2 regions of the Metabacillus sediminis genome follow, and region 1 is predicted to be linked to the other one. Evidence: riboswitches for the same ligand, from Rfam matches in the RefSeq annotation. Region 1 holds a riboswitch; the other holds the start of a gene.
What was found. Region 1 has a riboswitch for thiamine pyrophosphate ahead of WCV65_RS16755 (thiamine phosphate synthase). Riboswitches for the same ligand answer to the same signal wherever they lie in the genome.

Region 1 (8,149 bases):
TGTGAAAAGTGAAGAGTAATTGATCAAAAATTGACCCCGCCGTATGAGTATACGGCGGGGTTTGTTTTTAAAAAATTACGGGTTTCTAAGCAGCGGAAATCTGTCTTGAGAACGGATATGAAGAGTCCTCCCTCTTCGTTTTAATGTTTAGCAATATGAGCATGGGGTAATTTAAATACTAACATCACATCACTTGTTTGAAAGGAGAATCACCCATGAATAAACGAAATGGATTAATTATTTCAGGTGTTGCTTTATCAACTGCAGGTGTTGCTGCTACCGTCTATTTAAAAGACAGATCCAGACGAGAGAAAGTGACAGACGGTGTTAAACAGGCTCAGGACAAAGTTGTTTCCATGTTCTCAAAAAGCAAAAACAAAGAAGAGGATAACTTTCCAATCGATAAAGGCGGCAATCCCGATCCTCAGGATGTCGAAGATAACAAAATGGTCTCTGAAGGAGCCCAGTACAGCGTCCAATACTATAATGATAATAAACAGCAGTAGGATGAAAAGCCCCAATCCTGATTTCCAGGATTGGGGCTTTTACTGTATGATAAATGCAGAGGTGATGAAAATGGTCAAAGGATCTCTTGTAGACGATGAAACCCGCTGCACCCATTACCATAGCCAGCTTGATATCATTGCGATCAAATTCTGGTGCTGCAAAGAGTATTATCCATGTCATATTTGCCACGCGGAACATGCAGATCATCGAGCCCAGGTTTGGCCAGCCGAAATGTTTGATGAGAAAGCCGTCTTATGCGGAAAGTGCGGAAATGAACTGACGATTCATGACTATTTGGAATGCGGTTCTGTTTGTCCGGAATGCAAAGGAAGCTTTAATCCGGGGTGCAGCGCTCATGCCGGCTTGTATTTTCAGGTTCTTTGATTATTTTTCCTGCAGTGGTATAATAATAGAATATTACCAATATTTAAGTTTGCTAGGGGAGCCGGTAGTCCGGCTGAGAGGAAAACACATGAGTTTTTGACCCTTTAACCTGATCTAGTTCGTACTAGCGTAGGGAAGCGGCACTGTTCATATATGTATGTTCAGCCCATTTCCCTACGCGAAATGGGCTTTTTTGATGGAAAAAACCTTCACTGGGGGTGCCGATGCGGCTGAGAGAAGCGATTCGCTTTAACCCTTACTACCTGATCCGGATAATGCCGGCGAAGGGAAGTGGTATGCAATTGCTTTTTTGCAGCCGCTTCTCTTACAGAGGGCGGTTTTTTGCTGCTCTTAAATTGGAGGAAACAGCAGATGGAATTTCATGTCGTTACAAATGGAAAGCTTGGATTCGAAGAAATCACCGAATTTATGAAACTTGCAGGTTCAAAGATTGATTATCTCCACATAAGGGAGAAAGAAAAAACAGCTATGGAGATTTATGAAGGTGTCCGATTCCTCATAGCGTCAGGCATTCCCGAGGAGAAATTGATTCTGAATGACAGGACGGATATTGCTGCGGCGGCAGGGGTAAGGAGGGTGCAGCTCGGATATAGGAGTCTTTCGCCTTCTGTGGTCAAATCAGCAGTTCCGGACATTCACGCCGGACAATCGGTTCATTCGCTTAAAGAAGCTTTAAGTGCCGAAGAGTCAGGTGCTGATTCCGTTCTTTTTGGACATCTTTTTGAAACGGAAAGCAAAAAAGGCGTGCAGCCGAAGGGAATTGAATCAGCAAAGAAACTGGCATGCCGGCTTTCCGTTGATGTCCTCGCAATTGGAGGAATTGAACCTATGCATATTCAAGCTTTGTCGGAAGGAAAGATTGCTGGATTCGCAGTCATGTCCGGAATTTGGGAGAGCAGAAGCCCGGTCAGAGCAGCAGAAGAGTATAGGAATGCCATTACGGCATGCAAGGAGGTGCGATTATGAAGGAAGTAGACGTATGTATTATTGGGGGCGGTGTAATTGGCTGCTCTATAGCGTACGAGCTTTCCAAAAAAGGATACAAGACAGCTATTTATGAAAAAGGAAAAGCCGGTCAGCAAAGCTCAAGTGCTGCAGCGGGTCTGCTTGGTGTACAGGCTGAATGGGATGAATATAATCCGCTGTTTGACCTGGCTAGAGAAAGCAGAGAGATGTTCCCCAAGCTTGCAGAAGAATTAAGAGCTGTCACAGGAATTGACATTGGCTATGAGGAAAAAGGAATTTATAAAGTAGCTGAAACAGACGAAGAACTTGCTCAGCTTGAAAAAACAGCCGCATGGCAGATGGGGACAGGAGAGCCTGTGCAGCTTATGACAAAGGATGAGCTGAAAGAAAAAGAGCCGCTGCTATCAAATTCCGTTCTAGGAGGAGCCTATTATCCTAAGGATGGGCACGTCATCGCACCAGCATTAGCGAAGGCGTATGAGCACGCTGCACTGCTTAATGGAGCAAAGCTATTTGAGCATACCGCTGTTGATGAAGTATTGATGGATAACGGAAAAGCTGCAGGAGTGAGAGCGAATGGTGAGATGATCATGTGCGGCAAGGTGATTATTGCAGCGGGAGCATGGAGCACTCCGTTTTTAAAGACTTTTAGTCCTTTAAGTGAAACGTATCCTGTTAAAGGAGAAATGATCAGTGTGCTGAGTAAAGAAAAACTGATCAGTAAGCCTTTATATAAAAATGGTTTTTATATCGTACCTAAAAGAGGCGGCAGGTACTTGGTGGGCGCTACCGTGAAGGAGAGGGATTTTTCTAAAGATGTTTCGCTTTCCGGGATGATGCATTTGATGGAAACTGCAAAGCGGATTCTGCCGGCAATTGCCCAGGCGGACTTTGAAAATGCATGGAGCGGGCTCCGGCCTCAAAGTGCCAAAGGAGCCCCTTACATGGAAGAACACAGTGAACGAAAAGGTCTTTACGCTTGCACCGGCCACTTTCGCAACGGAATTCTCTTGAGCCCTGCTTCAGGAAAGGCTATGGCGGAGTTAGTTGTAAAAGAATCAGCATCCATCGGGAGGTAATGCAATGAAGGTGAAAATTAATGGGAGCTGGACGGAAATTCCAGATTCAATCCATTCAGTTGCCGAACTGGCTAAGCATTTGAATATTGATGGCAAGCCAATCGTAATTGAAAAAAATGCACAAATCCTGGAGCGGGAAGATCATCAGGATGAAGCTGTTGCACACGAAGATCATTTTGAAATCGTTACATTTGTAGGAGGCGGATAACATGCTGAAAATAGGACCCCTTTCATTTCAATCAAGACTGCTGCTTGGAACGGGAAAATATCCCGATTTTGATGTTCAAAAAAAGGCGATTGAAGAATCAGAAACAGAAATATTAACATTTGCGGTTAGAAGAATGGATATATTTGAAAGCTCTCAGCCAAACCTGCTGGAAAAGCTGGATTTGAACCGTTATTCTCTTCTTCCCAACACAGCTGGCGCTAAAAACGCGGAAGAAGCGGTGCGGATTGCGAAGCTCGCGAAAGCTTCCGGCCTTTGTACGATGATTAAAGTAGAAGTCATCGGTGATTTTCAGACGCTTCTCCCGGATCCTTTTGAAACGCTTAAAGCATGCGAAATCCTTTTAGAGGAAGGATTTATCGTCCTTCCTTACATATCGGATGATGTCATATTGGCAAAACGCCTTCAAGAAATGGGCGTTCATGCAGTCATGCCGGGAGCGTCACCGATTGGATCAGGAATGGGCATTGTCAATCCGCTCAATTTAAGTCTCATTATCGAACAGGCTTCTGTTCCGGTTATTGTGGATGCTGGAATTGGGAGTCCGGCAGATGCGGCCCTTGCCATGGAAATGGGAGCGGATGGAGTCCTCCTTAATACAGCGGTGTCAGCTGCAAAAGATCCTGTTAAAATGGCCGCTGCCATGAAGCTTGCCATTCGTGCAGGCCATCTTGGCCGGGAAGCAGGCAGAATTCCGAAGAAACGGTACGCATCTGCAAGCAGTCCAAGTGAAGGAATGAGCGTCATTGAGTGACCGGTATTCAAGGCAGACACTTTTTTTACCGAATGGAGAAAAAGGACAGGCTGAAATCTCCTCAAAAACCGTTCTTTTAATCGGATGCGGTGCACTGGGAAGCGGAATAGCTGAAACTCTTGTCCGGGCAGGAATAGGCAAACTGATTCTTGTGGACCGGGATTATGTAGATGAGAGCAATCTGCAGCGGCAGCAGTTGTTTACAGAGCAGGATGTGGCAGAACAGCTCCCAAAAGCGGAAGCTGCTAAAAGAAGACTGCAGCAAATCAATCATATGACTGACATAGAAGCCTGTGTCATGCATGCCAGCCCTGCTTCCACTGCAAGAATTGTAACCGGTGTTGATTTGATCATGGATGGCACCGATAATTTTGAAACACGATGGATGATTAATGATCTGTCCCACCGTTACGGCATTCCGTGGATTTACGGGGCGTGTGTAGGAAGCTACGGTCTATCCTGCACCTTTATTCCGGGAACCGGACCTTGCTTAGCGTGTCTGATGGGCAGTATGCCAATGGGAGGCGAAACATGTGATACGGCAGGGATTATAGCTCCTGCTGTCAGTATGACCGTTTCTCATCAAACCGCTCAGGCATTAAAAATTCTATCAGGAAACATCCACGCAGTCAGAACAGAACTTTATTCATTTGACGTATGGAATAACAGTTATTCAGCATTAAAAGTGAAAAACATGAAGAAAATGAACTGTAAAACGTGCGGTTCTGATCCTGATTATCCATATTTGAAGGATGAAAACACCGCGAGGACGGCCGTTCTTTGCGGAAGGAATACCGTTCAGATCAGGCCCCCAGAAGATGTGAAAATCCGCTTTGATCATATTGCGGAGAGGCTTGCAGGAAAAGTAGAAAACCTATCCTTCAATCCATTCCTGCTTTCCTTTACAAAAGGGTCATTTCGTCTGGTTGCGTTTAAGGACGGCAGAGTACTGATTCATGGTACAAAAAAGACCGATGAAGCAAGATCATTATATAACCGCTACTTTGGTTAAAATAAGGAGCCGGCCTTTTACTGGCTCCTTATTTGCTGTTACCATCAATGTGTTTAATTCCTTAAATTAACGCTTAATGATACAGGAAAACGGGTAACAAATAAGATGTTTGTGAAATCATTCATAGAAATAGGTGAGAAAATGATCCGATTTGAAAGAGCTACAAAGGTTTATCCAGATGGGACAAAGGCAGTACATACAATGGATTTGGAAATAAAAAAGGGAGAATTCTTTGTTTTTATCGGTCCAAGCGGATGCGGGAAGACAACCACGATGAAAATGATCAACCGCTTGATCGATGCTTCAGACGGGAATGTTTTCATTCAAGGAAAAAACGTTCAGGATTATGAAATTCATGAGCTAAGATGGAATATTGGCTATGTGCTGCAGCAAATTGCCTTGTTTCCTCATATGACGATTGAAGAGAATATAGCAGTTGTCCCTGAATTGAAAAAGTGGAAATCAGATCGAATCAGAAATCGGGTCGATGAGCTTCTTGAAATGGTCGGGCTTGATCCTGACACATACAGAAGCCGGAAACCAAGCGAGCTATCGGGAGGACAGCAGCAGAGGATCGGTGTCGTCCGCGCCCTTGCGGCAGATCCTGATATTATTCTGATGGATGAACCCTTCAGCGCACTGGATCCAATCAGCAGAGAAAAGCTTCAAAACGATATAGCAGATCTTCAAAAAAGAATCAAAAAAACGATTGTTTTTGTAACCCATGATATGCAAGAGGCTTTGGCACTTGGGGACCGCGTCGCTATCATGAAAGATGGTGAGCTGATTCAGGTCGATACACCAAATGGACTTATTCAAAATCCGGCAAACGATTTTGTAAAAGAATTTATCGGTTCAAGAGCCGTACCTGAGCGCAGAGTCCGTCAGGCGAAAATCGGTGAGCTTTCATATGCATTTCAGCCGGTGCCTGCGGAGTTTCCTGATCTGCCGATTAACCACGATGCGTCTGTTCAAGAAGCAATTGAACGCTTAAAAGGAAAACCTGCTCTCGCCGTTGAAAAAAATGGGGCCATTATGGGCGTTATAACTTCAGAAGGTATGATGGAATACCTGGCTGGACAGCTCGGAATGGAGGAAGTCAGATGAACTCATTCATTACCACCTTCCAGGAGCGGCAGGACCAGCTGTGGACAGCCCTGCTCGAGCACATTCAAATATCGTTTATTGCACTCATCATTGCTGTGATTATTACGATTCCGCTCGGCATTCTATTGACGAGAAAAGCAAGGCTTGCTGAAGGAGTAATCGGAGTTACAGCTGTCTTGCAAACCATTCCTTCACTTGCTTTGCTGGGACTGCTTATTCCCCTTGTAGGGATAGGGGTTGTGCCGGCTGTTATTGCGCTCGTTATTTATGCACTTCTCCCGATTCTGCGGAATACGTATACCGGGATAAAAGAAGTCGATCCCTCTCTTGTTGAAGCAGCAAGAGCAATGGGAATGAATAACAGAAAACGCTTATTCAAAGTAGAACTTCCGCTGGCATTGCCCGTTATTATGGCCGGAATCCGAACAGCTATGGTATTGATTGTCGGAACGACCACTCTTGCTGCATTAATTGGAGCAGGAGGGCTCGGAAAGCTGATTCTTCTTGGAATAGACCGGAATGATAACATGCTGATTATCCTCGGAGCGATTCCTGCCGCCCTGCTTGCCATCTTTTTTGATGTATTGCTAAGACTGGCAGAAAAAGTTTCTACAAGAGGTTCAGCAAAAAAAGCTGGAATTGCAGCGCTGGTCATCGCTCTCATTATCGCGGTGCCGCTCGCCTGGGGATCAGGCAAAAAGGATATCGTCATTGCAGGAAAATTGGGCTCTGAGCCTGAAATCCTTATTAATATGTACAAACTGCTCATTGAGCAGGACACGGATTTAGAAGTAGAGCTGCAGCCGAGCCTCGGCAAAACCTCCTTCCTTTTTAATGCTCTTGAGTCCGGTGAAGTGGATATCTATCCTGAGTTCACCGGCACTGCACTTTCTACATTCCTGAAAGAGGAACCTAAAGGCGGGGACGAACAAGCCGTCTATGAGCAAGCAAAAAAAGGCATGAAGGATCAATACAGCATGGCCTATTTAGAGCCGATGCAATTTAACAACACCTATACGCTTGCTGTTCCAAAAGATACAGCCGAGCAGTTTGATTTAAAAACCATTTCTGATCTAAAGCAAGTTCAGCAAAACATGAGAGTAGGATTCACCCTTGAATTCTCAGACAGGCAGGATGGGTATAAGGGAATTCAAGAGCTCTATGGAATTAAATTTCCGGCATTAAAGACGATGGAGCCGAAGCTTCGCTACAGTGCAATTCAATCCGGTGAAGTGAACTTAATTGATGCGTACTCAACCGACAGCGAACTGGCGCAATACAAACTCGTTACGCTGGAAGATGATAAGGGTTTATTCCCTCCTTATCAGGGAGCCCCTCTCTTAAAGCAGGAAACGCTGGAAAAATATCCAGAGCTGGAGGAGCCGCTCAATAAGCTGGCTGGTCAAATTACAGATGATGAGATGAGAAACATGAATTATCTCGTAAACGTTAAAGGAGAAGCAGCTGAAAAAGTAGCAAAGGATTATCTAGTGAAAACGAAACTTCTGAAAAAGTAACTTTGCTTAGCCGTGCACAATCGCACGGCTTTTTTTATTTATAAGGAGTAAAGACTTATGTTCAGAATAATAAGAATAAACCATTGTACTCATGAACGGAGACTAGTAATCGTTGTATATTCACATATGTAAGCGCTTTATTTTACTAAAGGAGAGGAAGCGGTTTAATGGCGAAGAGAGTGAGAAGAATAACAGGTTTTGTTTTGATTTTTGTGCTAACGTTTGCACTGCTGATCCCGGCACAGCGATCCATGGCGGCAGACAATGGAACGATGATGCAGTATTTTGAATGGTATTTGCCAAATGATGGCCAGCATTGGAACAAAATGAAGAATGATACGGCTTATTTATCAAGTATAGGGATCACTGCCCTTTGGATTCCTCCAGCTTATAAAGGGGCCAGCCAGGCGGATGTTGGCTACGGTGCATACGACCTTTATGACCTGGGAGAATTTAATCAAAAAGGGACGGTTCGAACGAAATATGGAACAAAAGCTGAACTTGTTTCTGCCATCACCTCTCTTCACAGCAAAGGCATTAACGTATATGGCGATGTCGTAATGAATCATAAAGGCG
Region 2 (8,149 bases), 1.9 Mb from region 1:
CCGCCCTGTATGATCCTGTTTTTACAAGTGCTATTCATTCAGCGTCTGCATTTGCACTCGCCTTGGTCTCTTTTGCCCTTCTTGTTTATTGGAAGCTGCCGCCTTGGCTTGTCGTGGGACTTACCATAATTGCCGGCACACTGATGGAGCAAATTGGAGTGCTTTAGAAAAATATTATGATATACTAACCGGCAAAGGAAGGTGATTTTACATGAATAGTAAACAGTCCATCCTGAAAAAAGTTGTGGATTATGCAAAAAAGAATCCTGAGCAGACAAAAAAAGCAATCAGCATGGTTACAAAAACCTTAAAAAACCGAAAAAAATAAATGTGCAGATGGCCTTCCCGGTCATCTTTTTTTGTCCTCATAATATCACCTCTTTTTGGAAAAATAACAGTATCTATTTATTTTGAAAAGAGGAAATCAGTATGAAACCAATGTCTTCGTCCGAATTAGCAAATTTATGGTCCACTTATCAGAAAAAGACGATGCTTCTCCGCATCATGGAACACGCATTGGATGTAACAACCCAAAAGGACATTACGTCGATCCTTCAATATGCCTATCAGGAAGAAGTGAAATTTGTAAAAGAAATCGCTCAGCTTTTTCAAAAGGAAGGCGCTGCAATTCCTGAGGGGTTTGATGAAACGGATGTGAACCGAAAGGCGGAAAGGCTGTTCGATCAGTACTTCTATATCCGCTTTCTGCGGATGCTGATGAAGCTTGGAATCGGGCTGAATGCTGTGCACCTGTCAATGGTGTATCGAAATGATATTCACGACTTCTTTTCGAGAACGTCTGCCCATTCCAACAAAGTGTTCGGTATGTGTACAAATTGCCTCCTGCAGGTAGGGAACGGCGCCATTCCACCGGTAATCGGGATGCCGGATCATCCTAAATATGTTGTAAATGAAAGGTATTTATCCGGATTTCATTTTGGCAAAAGAAGATTGAATGCTACCGAACTTTCCATCATCTATCACATTGTGGAAAACAACAACTTCGGTGCCCAGCTGATGAAAGGGTTAAGGAAAGTAGCGAAAGAACCGGAAGTGAAAATGTATTTAAAGAAAGGCGAACAGCTTGCTATTGATTTGTATCAATCCTATGGGAAGCTGATGGAACATAGTGGAATCCCTGTCTCAGCCTTGCCTGGAGCAGTCATTTCTGAAACAAAGACCGCTCCATATTCAGATAAACTGATTATGTATTTAATCAACTTGTTAAGCAGTTTGGGGTTGACAAGCAACGCACTTGGAACAACCTACAGTTTGCGCCCGGATCTTCCTCTGAAAATGGCAATTGCTGCACGTGATATTTATTCATTTGCAAAAGAAGGCGGGAAAATCATGGTAAAGCATCAGTGGATGGAAGAAATTCCGGAAGCTGTGATAAAGAGATAGTTGACGTTTTTTTACTGCATGTTATGATGAACCTGGAAAATAAAATACCGCATTGCCACTAGGGGAGCCCATAACGTGGGGCTGAGACCGGAGTATGCTCCGGGACCCTTGGAACCTGATCTGGTTTGAACCAGCGGAGGGAAGTGGGAGATTCTTAATCTTTCCCGCTCTTATCCGTTAAGAGCGGTTTTTTATTTTTACATAAGAAGCAGGGGGAATTCAAACATGACATCTTTTACAGAAAAGTTAAGAAAAGTAACCGATTCAATTTGGGAGGCAAACTTCAACCATCCTTTTGTAAGGGGAATCGGCGATGGTACGCTCCCGCTTGAAAACTTCCGTTACTATGTCATGCAGGATGCCTATTACTTATCCCATTTTGCCAAAGTTCAGGCACTCGCTGGCGGAAAGGCTGACGACCTTCATGTAACAGCGCGAATGGCCTTCCATGCGCAAGGAACCTACGAAGCGGAGCTATCGCTTCATGAGAAATTCTCAACTCTGCTCGGAATTACAGAAGAAGAAAAACGGGCCTTTGAACCATCACCAACCGCATATGCCTACACATCCCACATGTACCGTTCCGCAATCAACGGAAGCCTTGGGGAAATCATTGCCTGCATCCTGCCGTGCTATTGGATTTACTATGAAATCGGTGAGAGATTGAAAGAGTGTAAGCCTGAAGAACCGATTTATCAGGAATGGATCGCGGCTTATGGAGGAGAATGGTTTAAAGAACTTGTATTTGAACAGCTAGAGCGACTGGACCAGCTTGCCCTGGAGGCATCTGAAAAAGAACGACAGAAAATGATCCGCCATTTCACAATCAGCTGCAAATACGAACTGTCATTTTGGGAAATGGCCTATACGATGGAACAATGGCCGGATACGGAAGCAGTTGAAGTACAGTAAGAGGGGAATTGACTGCATGGGAGTGTCCGATATCGAACCATGAACGTCCGATAGAAAGAGCGGAGTGTCCGATATCCGTGCGCGAGCGACCGATATCCCCCTCGCGAGTGTCCGATAAAAAGCAGAGTGACCGATATCGAACCATGAACGTCCGATAAGAAGAGTGGAGTGTTGGATATCCGTGCGCGAGCGACCGATATCTCCTCGCGAGTGTCCGATAAAAAGCGAAGTGACCGAAATCGAGCCATGACCGTCCGATAAAAAGAGCGGAGTGTCCGATATTCGTGCGCGAGCGACCGATATCTTGTCACGAGTGTCCGATAAAAAGCGGAGTGACCGATATCGAACCATGAACGTCCGATAAGAAGAGCGGAGTGTCCGATATCCGTGCGCGAGCGACCGATATCTCCTCGCGAGTGTCCGATAAAAAGCGGAGTGACCGATATCGAACCATGAACGTCCGATAAGAAGAGTGGAGTGTCCGATATTCGTGCGCGAGCGACCGATATCTTGTCACGAGTGTCCGATAAAAAGCGGAGTGACCGATATCGAACCATGAACGTCCGATAAGAAGAGTGGAGTGTCCGATATTCGTGCGCGAGCGACCGATATCTTGTCACGAGTGTCCGATAAAAAGCGGAGTGACCGATATCGAACCATGAACGTCCGATAAGAAGAGTGGAGTGTCCGATATTCGTGCGCGAGCGACCGATATCTTGTCACGAGTGTCCGATAAAAAGCGGAGTGACCGATATCGAACCATGAACGTCCGATAAGAAGAGTGGAGTGTCCGATATTCGTGCGCGAGCGACCGATATCTTGTCACGAGTGTCCGATAAAAAGCGGAGTGACCGATATCGAACCATGAACGTCCGATAAGAAGAGTGGAGTGTCCGATATTCGTGCGCGAGCGACCGATATCTTGTCACGAGTGTCCGATAAAAAGCGGAGTGACCGATATCGAACCATGAACGTCCGATAAAAAGAGCGGAGTGTCCGATATCCGTGCGCGAGCGACCGATATCTTGTCACGAGTGTCCGATAAAAAGCGGAGTGACCGATATCGAACCATGAACGTCCGATAAGAAGAGTGGAGTGTCCGATATTCGTGCGCGAGCGACCGATATCTTGTCACGAGTGTCCGATAAAAAGCGGAGTGACCGATATCGAGCCACCAACGTCCGATAAAAAGAGCGGAGTGTCCGATATCCGTACGGGAGCGGCCGATAACCCCTCGCGAGTGTCCTGCCACCAAAGAGCTAAAAGTCTCTCCGCAAAAAAAGCCGGCTTCCAACAGGAGGCCGGCCTTTTCTCAATCAATTAATCAATCACTTCATCATCAAATGGGTTAATAACGTAAATATAGCCGTGGGCCAGATCAATTCGGAGGATCCATTCCCATGGAACATCCAGTCTTTTATAAATAGCTTTCCAAAACTCAGCGGATTTTGTTTCAAATTCCAAGTATTCCTGCAGCAGCTCCTTATAGGAAGCTCCCTGAATCTGGATGTTTGAATCCATTAGACGCATGTGGGCTAGGTGCCTGCACTCCAATTCCTGGGCCATCTGAAGCTCTTCCTGTGTGGCTGTTCCAATAACGGTACCGTCCTCAGGTATTGCCGCAAAAACGTTTACATTTTCATCTACTGTCACTGGCTGTTCGTCGAAGCGCATGAGTCATTTCCTCCTTGTTTTGGAATAGGATGGTTCTCCACTATCATACATGAAAAGTTTCAATAATGACATGGATAATCATTAGGTTTGACCAAGGATATTTCGGGAAAACAGGCAGTACGGACATTAGACATATCATCAATGAATAGGGAGGCGCTTCTTTATGTTCGAGCTTCGGGACGTCCTTACATTGCTATGGTCACTTTGCATTGTTTTGCCGATCGCATCATTTGTTCATCAATTAGGCCATACTGTTATGGCGCTTGCCTTTGGCGGAAAAGGAACATTCACAATTGGTAGAGGAAAGCCGCTTTTTACGTTTAAAAATCTGACGGTAAAACGTCTTTATTTTTTGGATTCTTTTTGCCAGTATGAAGGTCTTAGGTATGATAATCGTGCTACTCATGCCATGGTGTATGGAGGGGGAGCGCTTTTTAATCTTCTTTCCATTCTGCTTGTGAACCTGCTTATTGTGCATAATGTATTGGAGCCTCATTTATTTTTCTATCAGTTTGCTTACTTTTCAAGCTACTATGTTATTTTTGCTTTACTGCCTGTCCGATACTCAGACGATCATCCAAGTGATGGAATGGCAATTTACGAAGTTCTCCGTCATGGGCGCAAATGTGATCCTATTGATTAGATAAAAAAACCGCCATTAGGCGGCGATTCAAATCTTTGTTAAATAATATAAAAACCAGACAGCATGGTTTTGCTCGTCCGCAGCCGCTCTTTTGAAAATGCGCTTTATGTACGCATTCGTGGCTTTATCTGAGATATCCAGATAGAAATCAACGGTTTCCTGTTCATCCTTGAAAGCGGCATTAAGCCCTTTCTCATAGGTTGAGGGACATTCTTCAATTTGCTTCGGCTTATGCTGGCGTCCTGTCAGCGACAGATAAATCTGCGAAAACTCCTCATAATGCCTTCTTTCATCCTTTTGAATTTCAAGAATTTTTTCCCTCTGTTCCTGCGTCGGTGCTTGCTTTGCCAGTACTTCATAGCAATTTATCGCGCTGTATTCTCCATCAATTGCCTTGGCTATTTCTTTAGCAAGCAATGCATTCTGGTTCATTTGGCGCTGATATTCTTCGTAATATTGATACTGCATCTCCTTGATCCCCCTTAAAGTTAAGCTTGATAAAATATATGACAGTAATTACAAATTAGTAGTGAAAAGGTTCTGAACATTCTATATAATAAATGCTAATATCAGCAAGGGGATGTGTTGAAAAGCAATGATAACCGTTGTTAAAGCAGGACTTGAGCACATTCAGGGAATCATTCGTGTTTGTTCTGAAGGGTACAGGAACACATATAATGAAACGCATTCCAAAAAGTATATAGAACGTACCATTTCCGAATTTTATAATGCAGAGCGGGTGGCAAAGGAAATACAAGAAACTGACCGTCATTGGAACGGCTGGTATGCGGCAATTGGTGAGAATGGAGTAGCAGGAGCCGGCGGTGGAGGGATGACTGCCGAACACACTTCTGAGCTTTTCGTTCTTTATCTGGATCCCGCCAAAAGAAGACAGGGGATTGGCACGCTGCTTCTTAATGCCATTACAGAGGAACAAATTCAAACATATGGGGCACAGGAACAGTGGGTATCCGTGGATGAACAGAACCAGAAAGGAATACCGTTCTACAAAGCTAAGGGATTTATCGTTTAGGATTGCGTGCCTTCCTATTCACAGACAGAGACTGAAAACTATTATTCTTTGAGGTGCAAGAGAGAGCTATAAGGGGGGCTTCATAATGATTAGGCAACTAACAGAAAAAGACCATGAACAATGCTATTCCTACGTTTCCGGCAAGCCTGCTGAAAACTTGTTTATAATAGGGGACATCGAAGCATTCGGGTACAATGAGCCTTTTCAGAAGGTTTGGGGCGATTTTAATGAGGATGGCGAGCTTCAGGGGATTCTATTAAAATATGAAGCGAATTATATCCCTTTTTCCCATGGGGATTTTGATGCCGGCGGCTTTGCCGGAATTATGAAGGCGGACCCGGAATGGGGTATTCTTTCAGGTCTTGAGGAGGTAACGGTCAAACTGGAGCCGTTCCTTGAACGGCGCGCTGAGAAACGTGTGCTGTATTATGCAAAATGCGTGAAGCTTGAGGAGACGTTCAGTCATCGTCCTGGAGTAACCGTAAAAAAGGCAGGGATTGAAGATACAGAACGGATTCTGGAGCTGCATAAACAGATTGAAGAATTTACTTCAGCGGGAGAGAGTGTGGAAAGCAAGCGCCGAAACATGGAAAAGGGCGCTTCAAGAACGTATTATGTGGAGGAAGAAGGAAGGATGGTCAGCGCCGCCTCTACTGCAGCTGAAAACAGCCTCTCAGCGATGGTGGTCGGTGTCTGTACGCTCAATGACCATAAGCGGAAAGGCTATGCCACTCAGTGCATGCTTGAGCTATGCGGTCACGTACTGAGTGAGGGACGCGAGCTCTGCTTGTTTTACGATAACCCGGAAGCCGGCAAAATCTATAAACGCATTGGATTTAAGGATATTGGGATGTGGACGATGTATGAATGTTCATAAACGAACGGGCTGCCTATTGCTTAGGCAGTTTTTTTTACGATAAGAAAGTATAAATTTTGTCCATTTCCAGGGCACAGCCCCTTGAGGTATGGGAGGCACGCAGGACGTTGCGCATACAGCAGAACTTCATTCCCTCAAGGCGTTTTCACTTTTCTAAATGCCGGAGTCTTTTCTCTCATACATTAAGAAGGAATCCGACTATCGAACGATTGATTAAGAGAATCATTTTCATTATGATTAATGAGATTGATTCTCATTATCGAAAGAAAGAGGGCTATCACGAATGAACCACATACATAATGCTCAGAAAGGGATTCTCGATCGGTTGATGCAATGTCTGCTTCGGGAAAAGCTTATACCCTATAAAGAAGAAGAGGGTGCTATAAATATTGAACTTTCTAAGGATTCATCTATCCGCATAGGGGTAAAGAGAAAGTTTTATTTAAACAGGATTGAAATTTCCGATGTTTCCTATATTCTGTCCTCGGGAACGACCCGGATTGAAACTCCTGAACAGCTGATTCATCTGCTGCAATTATATGGTCTTTTTCCGGAATCAGAGGAGGCAGCAGTATTTAGCAGGGAACTGCAGAATAGTACAGAAAATTACCAGCTTAGTTTGAAGGAGTTTTCCAAAAGACAGAAAAGCTGGCTTCCGTATATGGAGCAATATGATAACCCAATCAGCTGGATTCATCAGCTTGCCGTTGAAAATGAGACGTTTAGTCCGTTGGCATTTTTTGAACAGCTTGCCATTCATGGTCATACTCTCCACCCCTGTACAAAAACAAAAATGGGGATGAGTTTAGAAGAGGCCGCTGTTTACTCTCCTGAATGCGGCGGTATGCCTGAGATTGTGTACGCAGCGGTTCATAAAAGCAGGACCGCAGCCAGCCTTTTGAAGGGGACTGAGATTAAAACTCTTCTGTTCCAGCAGAATGACGCGCTTGAAGAAGCATTCAGAAACGAACTGGATAGCCAGTCTCTGGATCCTGAAGAATATGAATTGCTTCCGCTTCATCCATGGCAGGCTGAGCATGTTATACCTGAGCTTTATTATGGGGAACTACAAGACCGTCTTGTTGTGCTGATTGAGGGGATAAAGGAGCCGGCATTTGCCCTTGCTTCATTGCGCACCCTTTTACCGGCAGCACAGGGACGCAAGAATCCGTATCACCTGAAAACAGCAATCAGAGTTCAGGCAACAAGTGCCGTTCGAACCGTATCGCCTGCGTCAGCGAGCCATGGACCTAAATTTACACAGCTGTTTCAGGAGTTAGCAAATCGTCCTGATTTTCCTGAAACTCTGATTTTAGTTAAAGAAGAGGGCGGCATTCATTTCAAGGATCAAGGTTCCTCAGATGAACGGGAAAAAAACCTGGCTGCGATGATTAGGGAAAATCCTGAAGTCTATACGGATTCCGCAAATGGAGAGCTAGCCATCCCCGGCGTAGCTTTAATCTCTGATTCACCATTCGGAAATGGATCTCTTCTTACTGAAGCAGTTCGTTTATACAAAAATAGCAAAGATTCAGGGAGTCTTGAGGTAGCCGCAGAGGACTGGATCAGGGATTATTCAAGGCTGCTCTTCCAATCCGTTCTTCCA

Region 2: another riboswitch for thiamine pyrophosphate. It lies ahead of tenA (thiaminase II); the one in region 1 lies ahead of WCV65_RS16755 (thiamine phosphate synthase).

Annotation. Positions count from the first base shown of each region.
Region 1 covers NZ_CP147407.1:3,209,688-3,217,836, reverse strand. The annotation lists gene gnd (phosphogluconate dehydrogenase (NAD(+)-dependent, decarboxylating)) at 1-19, shown strand, start outside; gene WCV65_RS16765 (hypothetical protein) at 216-506, shown strand; gene WCV65_RS16760 (CHY zinc finger protein) at 553-891, shown strand; TPP riboswitch at 936-1,044, shown strand; TPP riboswitch at 1,096-1,198, shown strand; gene WCV65_RS16755 (thiamine phosphate synthase) at 1,264-1,878, shown strand; gene thiO (glycine oxidase ThiO) at 1,872-2,957, shown strand; gene thiS (sulfur carrier protein ThiS) at 2,962-3,165, shown strand; gene WCV65_RS16740 (thiazole synthase) at 3,167-3,937, shown strand; gene WCV65_RS16735 (ThiF family adenylyltransferase) at 3,930-4,949, shown strand; gene WCV65_RS16730 (ABC transporter ATP-binding protein) at 5,091-6,056, shown strand; gene WCV65_RS16725 (ABC transporter permease/substrate-binding protein) at 6,053-7,573, shown strand; gene amyS (alpha-amylase) at 7,741-8,149, shown strand, end outside.
Region 2 covers NZ_CP147407.1:1,024,893-1,033,041, forward strand. The annotation lists gene chrA (chromate efflux transporter) at 1-167, shown strand, start outside; gene WCV65_RS05560 (DUF3231 family protein) at 430-1,404, shown strand; TPP riboswitch at 1,455-1,563, shown strand; gene tenA (thiaminase II) at 1,630-2,316, shown strand; gene WCV65_RS05570 (hypothetical protein) at 3,637-3,990, opposite strand; gene WCV65_RS05575 (hypothetical protein) at 4,154-4,633, shown strand; gene WCV65_RS05580 (ferritin-like domain-containing protein) at 4,661-5,101, opposite strand; gene WCV65_RS05585 (GNAT family N-acetyltransferase) at 5,229-5,666, shown strand; gene WCV65_RS05590 (GNAT family N-acetyltransferase) at 5,752-6,543, shown strand; gene WCV65_RS05595 (IucA/IucC family protein) at 6,827-8,149, shown strand, end outside.